3 regions of the Ensifer sp. LBL genome follow, and region 3 is predicted to be linked to each of the others. Evidence: riboswitches for the same ligand, from Rfam matches in the RefSeq annotation. Region 3 holds a riboswitch; each other region holds the start of a gene.
The links. Region 3 has a riboswitch for thiamine pyrophosphate ahead of thiD (bifunctional hydroxymethylpyrimidine kinase/phosphomethylpyrimidine kinase). Riboswitches for the same ligand answer to the same signal wherever they lie in the genome.
Positions count from the first base shown of each region.

Region 1: another riboswitch for thiamine pyrophosphate. It lies ahead of thiB (thiamine ABC transporter substrate binding subunit); the one in region 3 lies ahead of thiD (bifunctional hydroxymethylpyrimidine kinase/phosphomethylpyrimidine kinase).
Region 2: another riboswitch for thiamine pyrophosphate. It lies ahead of thiO (glycine oxidase ThiO); the one in region 3 lies ahead of thiD (bifunctional hydroxymethylpyrimidine kinase/phosphomethylpyrimidine kinase).

Region 1 is NZ_JBNDJY010000006.1:196,382-200,435, forward strand. It holds gene thiQ (thiamine ABC transporter ATP-binding protein) at 1-84, opposite strand, end outside; gene thiP (thiamine/thiamine pyrophosphate ABC transporter permease ThiP) at 81-1,706, opposite strand; gene thiB (thiamine ABC transporter substrate binding subunit) at 1,714-2,742, opposite strand; TPP riboswitch at 2,794-2,912, opposite strand; gene OKW20_RS24000 (GNAT family N-acetyltransferase) at 3,046-3,531, shown strand; gene OKW20_RS24005 (thiamine diphosphokinase) at 3,616-4,054, shown strand, end outside.
Region 2 is NZ_JBNDJY010000002.1:355,748-359,801, forward strand. It holds gene OKW20_RS08905 (8-amino-7-oxononanoate synthase) at 1-591, opposite strand, end outside; gene bioB (biotin synthase BioB) at 588-1,604, opposite strand; TPP riboswitch at 2,028-2,147, shown strand; gene thiO (glycine oxidase ThiO) at 2,311-3,282, shown strand; gene thiS (sulfur carrier protein ThiS) at 3,279-3,476, shown strand; gene OKW20_RS08925 (thiazole synthase) at 3,480-4,054, shown strand, end outside.
Region 3 is NZ_JBNDJY010000010.1:95,275-99,328, reverse strand. It holds gene OKW20_RS29965 (glycosyltransferase family 2 protein) at 1-744, opposite strand, end outside; TPP riboswitch at 2,169-2,272, shown strand; gene thiD (bifunctional hydroxymethylpyrimidine kinase/phosphomethylpyrimidine kinase) at 2,390-3,265, shown strand; gene OKW20_RS29955 (glycosyltransferase family 4 protein) at 3,289-4,054, opposite strand, start outside.

The DNA.
Region 1 (4,054 bases), on a different contig from region 3:
AATCGTGCAATCGAAGGTGAGCGCGGCCGTTTCGAAACGGACCTCGACATCGCGCAGCTCTATCGCGGGGACGGGGTGGGTCATGCTTTGCGTCTTTCCGGCCGGCTGTCATTCGCCGTGCCGAGGATGGTGAAGATCAGGCACAGAAGCCCGAGGAAAAGGGCGAGACCGGCAGCGTCGGCGGTGCGGTAGCTGCCCATGCGGCTGTAGAGCAGCCAGGGCAGCGTCACCATGTCCTGGCTGCCGAAGAGGGCGACGGCGCCGAGGTCGCCGAGCGACAGCGCCATGGCGAAGGAAAGTGCCATCAGCAGCGGCTTGCGCAGCGCTGGAAAGTCGATCCATCGCAGGCGATTAAAACCACGGATGCCAAGGCTTGCCGTCAGCCGTTCCGACCGCGCCGCATGGGTCGCCATTGCCGGCGCGAGGATGCGATGGATGAAGGGAAGCGCCATCAGCGCATTGATCGCCACGACGATAACGGGCGCAAAACGCGCGACATCGCCGAAGGGACGCAGCAGAAGGAACCAGCCGGCGCCAAGTACCACGGGCGGCACCAGCAGGATCAGCGAGGTGCTGGCGCCGATGGCGCCGGCGAAACCGCGGGCGAGCGACGTCGCGTGACGCGGCGCGGTGACGGTCGCGGCTGCACGGATCATCACGGCCGCCATGGTGACGGAGGCGAGGGCCGAGGCGAGCGCGATTGCCGCGCTGGTCAGTAGCGCCCGGTGCACCGCCGGGTCGCGCGCGAGCTTCAGCAGATCGGCTTCGAGGCCGGAGATGAGGACGGCGACCAGCGGTGCGCCGAGAAACAGAAAGGCAAGGGCGATCCAGGCGGCATCGCTCAGGTGCGCGATCCTGGATGCGCCATCGAAGCGGCGCACGGTGCGGCCACCGGTCATGCCCTCTTCCGGCTCGGTCGCCAGATAACGAACCAGGAACAGCAGCAGGCCGGTCATGGCGATCTGCAGGGCCGATAGCGCGATCGCGCGGGGCGGATCGAAATCGAAGCGCAGCGCCTGGTAGATTGCCACTTCGATTGTGCTGGCCGCAGGCCCGCCGCCGAGCGTCAACACGAGGGTGAAGCTGGTGGCGCAGAGCATGAAGACAAGGCCGGCGGCACCCGGAAGCAGGCCGCGCAGGACGGGCCATTCGATGAAGCGGAAGAGCGCGCGCGACGGCATGCCGAGATTGGCGGCGCTGCGCCAGTATTCGGCGGGGATGCGCTCGAGCCCGGCCAGGAACAGGCGCGCCGCAAGCGGCATGTTGAAGAAGACGTGGGCGAGCAGGATGCCGAACAGGCCGTAAATGCTCACGGGCTGCGCGAGGCCGAGCCAGCGCAGGCCGGAATTGAGGAAGCCCTGGCGCCCCCAGATCTCGATCAGCCCGAGTGCGCCGACGAGAACTGGCAGTCCGAGCGGCAGCGCCATCAGGCGCAAGAGCCAGATGCGGCCGGGAAACTGCGGCCGTCGCGCCAGCGCCCGGGCGACGGGGATGGCAAAGAGCACCGACAGCAGCGTCGAGAGTGTCGCCTGCAGCAGGGTGAAGCGGGTGACGCGCCAGATGTAGGCGTCGAACAGCGCATCGTCGCTCGCGCCGCCCGTCTGGCTCAGCAAGGCGACGATCGCGAGGCCGACGAAAAGGACGAAGGCGCCGAGGCAGGCTGCCCCGGCGACCACTGTCATGCGATTTTCGCGCAGTGCGAACAATCCGGCCTCAGTTCTTGCTCATGGCGGCGAGCCATTCGTCGATCCAGGCCTTGCGGTTCTTGGCGACTTCCTCCGAGGGCAGGAGGAAGGTGTTATCCGGCTTGACCAGCTTGTTGAAGGCGTCCGGCAGAGGCTCCTTGGTGGCTGCGACCGGCATCATCCAGTTGGTCGTCGGGATGATCGACTGGAAGTCCGGACCGGTCATGAAGGCGAGGAACTGCTTTGCCAGTTCCGGCTCCTTGGCGTTCTTGGTCATGCCGGCGACTTCGATCTGGATGTAGTGGCCTTCGGAGAAGGCAGCCGCCTGATAGCGCTCGGTGTTTTCCGCGACCATGTGGTAGGCCGGCGACGTGGTGTAGGAGAGCACCATCGGCGCCTCGCCCTTGGTGAAGAGGCCATAGGCTTCCGACCAGCCGGGAGTGACGGTCAGGACGCGGTCCTTCAGCTTCGCCCAGGCAGCACCCGCCTCGTCGCCATAGACGGCCTTGACCCAGAGCAGGAGGCCGAGGCCCGGCGTCGAGGTGCGCGGGTCCTCGACGACGATCTTCTGCGACGGGTCGCCTTCGACCAGTTCCTTCAGGCTCTTCGGTGGCGTCTTCAGCGTCTCGGTGTCGTAGACGACGGCAAAGTGGCCGTAGTCATAGGGCAGGAAGGTGTCGTCGGAGAAGTTCCCGGGCACGGTGACGCCGGTTGCCTCGATGCCGTGCGGCGCGAAGAAGCCCGTTTCCTTGGCTTCCGCAACCAGGTTGGTGTCGAGGCCGAGCACGATGTCGGCCTTGGAAGCCTCGCCTTCGAGCTTCAGGCGGGTGAGCAGCTCGACGCCGTCGGCGACGCCGACATAGTTGACCTTGCACTCGCAGGTCTTCTCGAAGGCTTCTGCAACCTTGGCGCCCGGTCCCCATTCGGTGATGAAACTCTCATAGGTATAGACCGTCAGCGTCTTGTCGGCGGCGATCGCGACGCCGGAAAAAACGAGGCTTGCGGTGGCCGCAAGGGCTAGCCGGCTAAAGAATGTGAGCTGCGATGAATTGGACATGGCGAGGACCTCTCTCCCAAAGTTCGTTGTTGCATGGGAAAAGGGCGTATCGATCCGATCGCGTCTAATCCCTCCGCCGGTATGAGCCGGATCAGGTTCCGCGGGTTGGCGTTTTGACGCCTCTCAGCCTCCGGCCGCTGTGCGGTCGGGAGGCACCCCGTTAGAGCGGCAAGAGATTTACCGCTGCCAAGGCCCCAAGGCAAGCGATGTTTGCGGGGAAGCAAGGGCGGCTGGCCGGCACGACGGCGCGTGTTTGCGTAAGCCGCCAACTGCGCTACACAACGGCAGCGAGGAGGAAATGTCATGCCCGATATGCTCGTTCGACTTTATGCCCTGCCGGCTGAGCCTCAGTCGAAGCTTGGTCCTGACATCAGCATTCGCCGCGCCATGGCGCCGGAGCGCCGCCTTGTCGTGTCCTGGATCGAAAAGACCTTTGGCGCCGGATGGGCTGGCGAGGCGGAAGCCGCCTTTTCCTCGACCCCGACGCGTATGCATGTCGCAGTCCATGAGGAAAAGATCGTCGGCTTTTCCTGCCACGACGTGACGGCGCTCGGCTTCTTCGGTCCGACCGGTGTCGACGAAGGCATGCGCGGACAGGGGATCGGCGAGGCGCTGCTGCTTGCAAGCCTGACGGCCATGCGCGAGGCCGGCTACGGCTACGCGATTATCGGCGGTGTCGGGCCGGCGAAGTTCTACGAGCGGGTGGCCGGGGCCGTCGAGATTCCGGATTCGACCCCCGGCGTTTATGCCGGCATGCTGTTCCCCGATCCGGTGCCCGAGGGGCATTGACGGTCTGACCAAAATCTTAAGAACCGGTCGCCCGACGGTTTTCTTCGTTTTCCTTCGGCGGTCCTTTGCGCTATGGGCTTTGCCATGGCTCGATCGACCTTCACCATTCTGCTTGGCGGCGCCCTTTCGCTGACCGACCGGCTGGCTCACCAGCTGGCCGCAAGTCGCTTCATCGCGGCTGATGGCGGCATGCGCCATGCGCGGCTGCTCGGCATCGTGCCCGATGTCTGGGTCGGTGATTTCGACTCGACCGAGGAAGCCCTTCTTGCGGACTACGCCTCGGTTCCGCGCGAGCCCTATCCGGCGGCAAAGGCCGCGACGGACGGTGAGATCGCGGTCGAGGCGGCGCTGTCGCGCGGGGCCGATCGCCTGATCTTCGCCGGCGCGCTCGGCGGCACCCGCAGTGATCATGCGTTCATGCATCTGCTTCATGCCGTCGCCCTTGCCGAGCGTGGGCTTTCGGTGTTGATGACGTCGGGCGAGGAAGAGGCCTATCCGCTGCTGGCCGGCTCGCTCGAAGTCG
Region 2 (4,054 bases), on a different contig from region 3:
GATGACGAGAAAGCCGTCATGCTGCGCGGCAAGCGCTAAGAGGTCGGCGAGCGGCGCGCGATCGCCATCCATCGAATAGAGGCTTTCGACGGCAATCCACGGGCGCCCCGCTCCGCCGGCCCGGCGCCATTTTTCGATGGCATCGGCAAAGGCGCCGACATCGTTGTGCACTGCTGCCACCGCATCGGCCTTGCTTGCCGCGATGCCTTCATGAGCGCTCGCATGGATCAGGGCATCATGGACGATGAGATCGTCCCGCTGCGGCAGCGTCGAAAACAAGGCAGCATTGGCGGCATAGCCGCTGCCGAAAAAGAGCATCCGTTCGGCGCCGAAGAAGGCGGCCGCTTCCGTCTCCAGCGCCTGGTGTTCTTCGTGATTGCCGCGCAACAGCCGTGAGCCGCCGGAGCCGACAGGCACGCCGCGCGCGATGGCGGCCGTTATCGCCGCCTTCAGCCGCGGCGAGGCGGCGAGCGCCAGATAGTCGTTCGAGGTGAAATCCACTCCGCCGGCGGGGGCAAGAGCGCGCCGGCGGCCCCTGTGTTCGAGGCTCTCCAGCGTCTTCTCATGGCGCGCAAAAAGACCCGCGGTCATTCCGCCGCGTCCTGCCTTGCCGGCGGAGCCATCGGCTTCAGCCCCAGCCGCCGGAAGAGCGCTGCATCGTGGTCCTCGCCGGGATTGTCGGCGGTCAGCAGAGTTTCGCCGACGAAAATAGAATTGGCGCCGGCGAAGAAACAGAGCGCCTGCGTCTCGTCGCTCATGTCGGTGCGTCCGGCCGAAAGCCGGACATGCGATTGCGGCATCAGGATGCGGGCAAGCGCGATGGTGCGGACGAAATCGATCGGATCGACGGGTGCTGCATCGGCCAGCTTCGAGCCCGGGATCGGGATCAGCATGTTGATCGGCACGCTCTCGGGCGGCTCGGCCAGGTTGGCGAGGGTCACCAGCATCGAGATCCGGTCGTCGGCCGTCTCGCCCATGCCGAGGATGCCGCCGGCGCAGACCTTGATGCCGGCGTCGCGGACATTGGCCAGCGTCTCCAGCCGGTCGGCAAAGCTGCGAGTGGTGATGATCTCGCTATAGAAGCGTTCGGACGTATCGACATTGTGGTTGTAGTAATCGAGCCCAGCCTCGGCAAGCCGCGCAGACTGGGCCGGCGTCAGCATGCCAAGCGTCATGCAGGTTTCCATGCCGAGCGCGCGTACACCCTCGACCATGGCGACGATGGCATCCATGTCGCGGTCCTTCGGGCTGCGCCACGCGGCCCCCATGCAATAGCGGGTCGCGCCGCTGTCGCGCGCCTTTCGCGCCTCGGCAAGCACACGCTCGACCTCCATCAGCTTCGATGCCTTGAGCCCGGTCGGGTAGTGGGCAGACTGGCTGCAGTAGCCGCAATCCTCGGCGCAGCCGCCGGTCTTGATCGAGAGCAGCCGGCTCATCTGAATGGCGGTGGGATCGAACTGCGCACGGTGGACCGTGTGGGCGCGGTAGAGCAGATCGTTGAACGGCAGATTATAGATTTTCTCCGCTTCCGCCTGGGTCCAGCGGGATTGGGCGGTGTCGCCCGGGATAAAATCAGCACCAGTCGGTCGGTTTTCGTCCAGCATTTCAGCTCGTCCTCCAGGTCTTCACGATCGCAAAATAGATAGAATCCAATATTATCTATAATTTTGTCGGACACGAAAATTGACAAGCACCCAAGGGAAGAAATGTTTACATGACATACTCTTCTGGTTGTATTTTGGGATCGCATGAGGATCCGGACGCCGTCGGCACCGGTCGAGAGCCGACAATCAATCACTCGCGCGTCAGCGCCGAAGTCTCGCGCACGCCGCCAACAAAACCACTACGAGTCCGGACTTTTCCGGTATTCCAAGCTTCACTCCGGTCGGCCCGCCCCCTTCCTTCCATCGCGCCACCGACGCCTGCGCTTTCTCGCCGCAAAATTATAGATAATTTTTTCGTCAGTCAGATCACGGTCAGCACGAATGCTGGCTCTTGACAAAAACGGCCCCGAGCGGTCAGCTTGGAGCATTCACCAGGGGTGTCCCGCCAAGGGGCTGAGATTCTGCTATGCGGTTGCGCGGTGCAGTGACCCGTTGAACCTGATCCAGTTCATACTGGCGTAGGGACGGTGCAGATTCGCTGCCGCAAACGTCGCGCTCACGTGACGGATCAATCGGCAGGGCGTCCTTCCCCTCCCCCGCTCGTGAACTGGGTCTCCACCTTTGGAGCCTCGGCATGCACACCGCCAACACCATCCAGCTTCGTTGCCTACGACGGCCCGTTCGCGCCACACGGGAGCGCTGAGCGATGCGGGTCCTCGTCAAAGGTGCCGGCGTCGCAGGGCTCTGTCTGGCCCATGAACTCAGCGCCCGCGGTGTCGCGGTGACGGTCGTCGAGCAAGAGCCAGGCTTTGCCGGCGCGGCCTCCTGGTTTGCCGGCGGCATGCTGGCGCCCTGGTGCGAGCGCGAAAGCGCCGAAGAGGCGGTGCTGACGAAGGGCATCGGCGCCATCGACTGGTGGGACGACGTCCTGCCAGGCGAAGTTTCCCGCAACGGCACGCTGGTCGTCGCCCCGCCACGGGACGCCGGCGAACTCAGGCGCTTCGCCTCGCGCACCTCCGGGTTCGAATGGCTCGACACCGCGGCGATCGAACGGCTGGAACCGGCACTTTCCGGGCGCTTCCGCGAGGCCTTGTTCTTTCCGGGCGAGGCGCATCTCGACCCGCGCCGGGCGCTCGCCCGGCTGCGGCAGAAGCTTGTCGATCGCGGCATCGCCTTCGTCGCCGAGGCGAGCGACAACGGACACCACGATCTCGTCGCCGACTGCACCGGTGCGGCACGCATCGGCGACACGCCCGGCCTGCGCGGCGTGCGCGGCGAAATGCTCTACCTTGAGACAAGCGACGTGGAGCTGTCGCGGCCCGTCAGGCTCGTTCATCCGCGCATCCCGCTCTACATCGTGCCGCGCGGCGGCGGCCTCTTCATGTGCGGGGCGACGATGATCGAGACGGATGACGGCGGACCGATCACCGCCCGTTCCCTCATGGAACTGCTGAACGCCGCCTATGCGCTGCATCCGGCCTTCGGCGAAGCGCGCCTCGTCGAAACCGGCGCCGGCGTCCGCCCCGCCTTCGCCAACAACCTGCCGCGCGCCCTGCGCGCCGGGCAGACCATCACGATCAACGGACTTTACCGCCACGGCTTCCTGCTTTCGCCGGCCGTGGCGGCGGAAGCAGCCGACCTTGCCCTTGCGCGGGACCTGAAGGGAGATGCCGCATGAGACTGACCGTCAATGGCGAGGATCACGACCTCGCCGTCGCCACCCTCGCCGAGCTTCTGACCGTGCTCGATTTCGAGGGCGACTGGCTCGCCACCGCCGTCAACGGCGAACTGGTGCACCGAGCCGACCGTTCGGGTCACGCGCTTTGCGACCGGGACCGCATCGAAATTCTCTCGCCGATGAAAGGAGGCTGAGACATGCTGACGCTTTATGGACAGGACCTGCGCTCGAGACTGCTTCTCGGCACCGCCCGCTATCCCTCCCCCGCCGTGCTCGAAGATGCGGTGCGATCCTCGGGCACCGAAATCGTCACGGTTTCGCTTCGGCGCGAAACTGCCGGGGGCCGCCAGGGCGGCGCGTTCTTCGAACTGATCCGGGCGCTCGGGGTGCACATGCTGCCGAACACCGCCGGCTGCCATTCGGTGTCCGAGGCGGTGCTGACGGCCAAGATGGCACGCGAGGTTTTCGGCACCAATTGGCTGAAGCTCGAAGTGATCGGCCACCACGACACGCTGCAGCCCGATGTCTTCGGGCTGGTCGAGGCGGCGCGCATCCTCTCGGCCGAAGGGTTCGAGGTCTTTCCCTACACCACGGATGATCTGGTGGTTGCCGAGCGGCTCGTCGAAGCCGGCTGCAAGGTGCTGATGCCCTGGTGCGCGCCGATCGGCAGCGCCATGGGGCCGCAGAACATCCAGGCGCTCCGGGCAATGCGGGCGAACTTTCCCGATGTGCCGCTGATCGTCGATGCCGGCATCGGCCGGCCCTCGCACGC
Region 3 (4,054 bases):
CCTGTGCCGCGTTCGATAATATGGGACATCGTCAAGCACCACCACCTGCGCATCCAAATTTAATCGCGAGATGTGAGCTTGAAGCGCGCGTTGGCCAGCAACAACCGCGTAGGCCTTGTTTTGGATGGAGTGGGCCGTTGAGCCGTTGGTTGCGCGCCAATGGTAAAGCACAAACGGAATGTGTATAATGTCGCGATCGGCTATACTTTCAACGATACGCAGATTCAGATCGTAATCCTGACTGCCGTCGAACTCCTTTCGCCACTTACCTACCCGGTAGATGTTGGCTGCTCTGTGTACGGTAAAGTGGTTTAAATAGTTCTGTGCCCTCAGCAGTTCGAGCGAGAAGTCTGGCTTAAAGTACGGCTGAAAGCGATTACCGCGTTCGCCGATCTTGTCTTCGTCCGTATATATCACTTGGACGCTCGGGTGCGCGCGTATGGTGCGGGACACTACGGCGAGTGCACTTTGGTGCAAGACATCGTCCTGATCCAGTAACCCAATCCATTCTCCAGTCGCGAGATCAAATGCCGTATTTGTTGCCTCGCTAATGTTTCCATTCTCGGACCGGAATGCGGTTTTTATGCGAGCGTCCGCCGACGCTAGCTCGGAAATCGCCTCTCGTACGCTGTGCGAACTGGAGCAGTCATCAACAATGCAGAGTTCCCAATTTCCATACGTTTGCTTGCGTACGCTGACAATTGCCGCCCTCAATTCCTTGAGGTCAGGGTTGAAGACGGGCATAAGTATCGAAAATAAAGGCGCATTTGAGGGGTGTTCAATTGAAGCTAAGTCCGGCTCTGTATCATACAATTTAAGCCAGTTTGAATATCGACCTCTTCGCCTTCGCAAGGCCCTGAAAAACAACTCTTTGTAAACACTGCAGTACTCGAGAAATTTCGTTAGGCAATTGCGATACATCTGAGCCATCATACATCTTACTTAGTTCTCCAGTGCGACGCTGGCGATCCCACCGGTTCGATTGCCATTGGGGTAGCGTGAAACGCGACCGGCTTCGGGGAGTTAGCGCTGTATAGCCTGGGTCACCGTTCCATTCAATGTCAGCTTGAGTTGAAGCAGAGCGACCCATCTGTAATGGCGCCATTGGGAGCGTCGTGAGTGAGTGGCGCAACGAAGTGCCGCGGCGTGCCATCTCGCTGCCGCACCAGCTTCCCGCTGGCTGTGTAGGAGGGCTGAGGCTCGAGGAGCTCAGTTGTAGCGGAACAGTAGTGTCCTGAACCCTCCTTGATTTGCTCATTGTAGCCGGTTTCGAGGCGCGCCTCGGAAAACCGGGGCGCGCTGTCACCGATACTCCGTCCGATGGCCGGGAGAGGGATTTCTGATCAAGATCCTGGAATGCCGGTGTCGTCGATCGCCGAGCAAGCTGGCATCGACCGTAAGACTGTTCGCAGATATACAAAGCGTGGCCAGGAGGCTCGCTCCTATGACCCACAGTGAGACCCGGTGGCTACGCAGCGGTGTAAGATTTCCTGATCGACGGGCAGCTAACGGCCAGACAACGATTTGAAGTCCGGTTTGATGCTCCGTCCAGGCACAGGTCGATTTCGCTGCGATCCATGTCCTTTCACGGGCGAGCCGATACCGCCGGGGACCGACTAGCTGCTCTCTATGGCGCTAAGAATAGCCACGTATCTGGGCACGTTTTGTTGTGCCCAGAACCTGCCGCTGTGCTTTGATACTAGCTGGTCGCTTTTGAAGCGATCGTCGGCACACCGAGGGGATACTCGACGATTGGATGAAGACGGCACTGATTCGCGAACGTCGGGAGTAAGATATCGTCTACAAAGCTCGTTCGCTCCAAAGCCCCGATCACGCCGCGAGCCTACTCGCCACGATGGAAGCCCGGAGGACGATCACCAAAAAATGTCACACATTGATGCCGCCTACGTCGGCATCTAGGGAGTGCGCTCCGCATTTAGAGTACGCCTTTACGCAAAGACGCGATCAGGGACGCACTCCCAGCTTTCGAGGAAACTTGAGCGGCGTTGATAGCTCTCCCATATTTCCTCTCGGAAAGGCGCCGACGGACTGAAGCGTGAACCGATCGCGCTGATTTTTATGCCGAGTGTCGCCCGGCCCCGGTCGCGGTTGGATATCGCGCCCCGAACCCAAGCAATTGACACCCCCGCCCATGCTCCCCTAGCATCCCTCTTGCCGAGGGGCGCGCAGTGACTGCGCTGAGATGGCGGTGAGCCAGACCCTTGAACCTGATCCGGATCATACCGGCGTAGGAACGGCGAGGGCCCTTCTGCTCACCAGCCGTCTTTGCGCTTGTCGACCGGATCTCCGTCCATTTCCGGGAGGTCGCTTTGCTCGTGTCTGTCCTTGACTCAAACCGAAAAGGCTCAGGCCTCAAGCAGGTGGGGCTATGACCGCGATCGCCGTCACCATCGCAGGCTCGGATTCCGGCGGCGGCGCCGGCATCCAGGCGGATCTGAAGACGTTCTCTGCGCTCGGCGTTTATGGCGCAAGCGTGATCACTGCGGTCACGGCGCAGAATACCCGTGGGGTTTCTGCGGTTGAAGATATCTCCCCGACTGTCGTTGCGGCCCAGGTCGACGCGGTGTTTTCGGATCTCGCCGTTGGAGCGGTGAAAATAGGCATGGTCTCGCGGCGCGAGACGATCGCGGTGATCGCGGCTGGTCTGAAGCGCTACGACCGGCTGGCTGTCATCGACCCGGTGATGGTGGCAACCTCCGGCGATCATTTGATGCAGCCGGACGCGATCGCGACGCTCAAGGAGGAGTTGCTGCCGCTGGCGCTCATTCTGACACCGAACCTGCCCGAGGCGGCGCTGTTGACCGGAGGCCCAATCGCCGAAACCGAAGCGGAGGTCGCGCGTCAGGCAGAGATGCTTCTGAAGCTCGGTGCGCGTTCGGTGCTGATGAAGGGCGGACATGCCAAGGGCAAGGACGCGATCGATATTTTCTATAGCGGGGAGGATGTCCTCAACCTGTCGCGGCCGCGGATCGAAACCAGGAATGATCATGGCACCGGGTGCACACTCTCGGCAGCAATCGCCGCGGGGCTTGCCAAGGGTATGCCGATTGACGATGCGGTTGTGGCAGCCAAAGCCTATTTGCATGACGCGCTGGTGGCGGCCGATGGCCTGACCATCGGCCAGGGGCATGGGCCGGTGCATCACTTTCATCATTGGTGGGGCAACGACAAAGAGTCGGGCGCCGAGGCTTCGAACGTAGCCGAAGCCCAGGGCGCTCTTGGTCGTGCTTGGCGATCTGGCTGAGCAGTGTGGGCTCCGGGCCTATCTCAGGCGACTGCGGCACTCGGCGCAGCCGGTTGCTCGCCCTTGAGCATTTTGCGGTAGAGCGCGACATGCTCCCGCGCGCAATCGACATGGCTCGTCGGTCGCCGCAGCGTTGCCCGCAGATTGTCCCACGCCCGCGGCGCGCCCAACACGTCGATCAGGCGGTCGGCCAGATCCTGGGCGCTGCCGGCGCGGAAGTGATAGCCGTCCAGCCGGTCGCGAACCTTCTCGGCCATGCCGCCGATGTCGGAGCAAATGATCGGCCGGCCGTGATGAAGCGCTTCCTGGATGACGACGGGCGAATTTTCCCACCAGACGGAGGGCATCACCACCCAGTCGACCGAGCGCATCAGTCGCGGCATGTCCTGGTTCTGGTAGGCGCCGTAGAAGCGGACGCGGCGACCGGCGTCCTCGATCAGTTTCGCCACTTTCTCCTGATAGTCCTTCGGCTGACGCTCGAGGTTGCCGCCGAAGATCATCAGCGAGGAATCATCGCCCCAGATGTCGTCGGGCACCCGTGATACGGCGTCGATCAACACGTGAACGCCCTTGAACGGCGTCATCTGTCCGAAATAGGCGAAGCGATTGCGCCGGGCCGTCGGCGACGGCAGTTCACGGGCCGGCGCCTTGTCGCCCATGACGATGCCGTTCTCGATGACGAAGATCTTTGCGGCTTCGAGCCCCCACTCGACATAGCGATTGGCGAGAAAGGCACTCGGCGCGATAAAGGCATCGGCGAGATTGAGCATGCCGCGCACGAACTGTTCG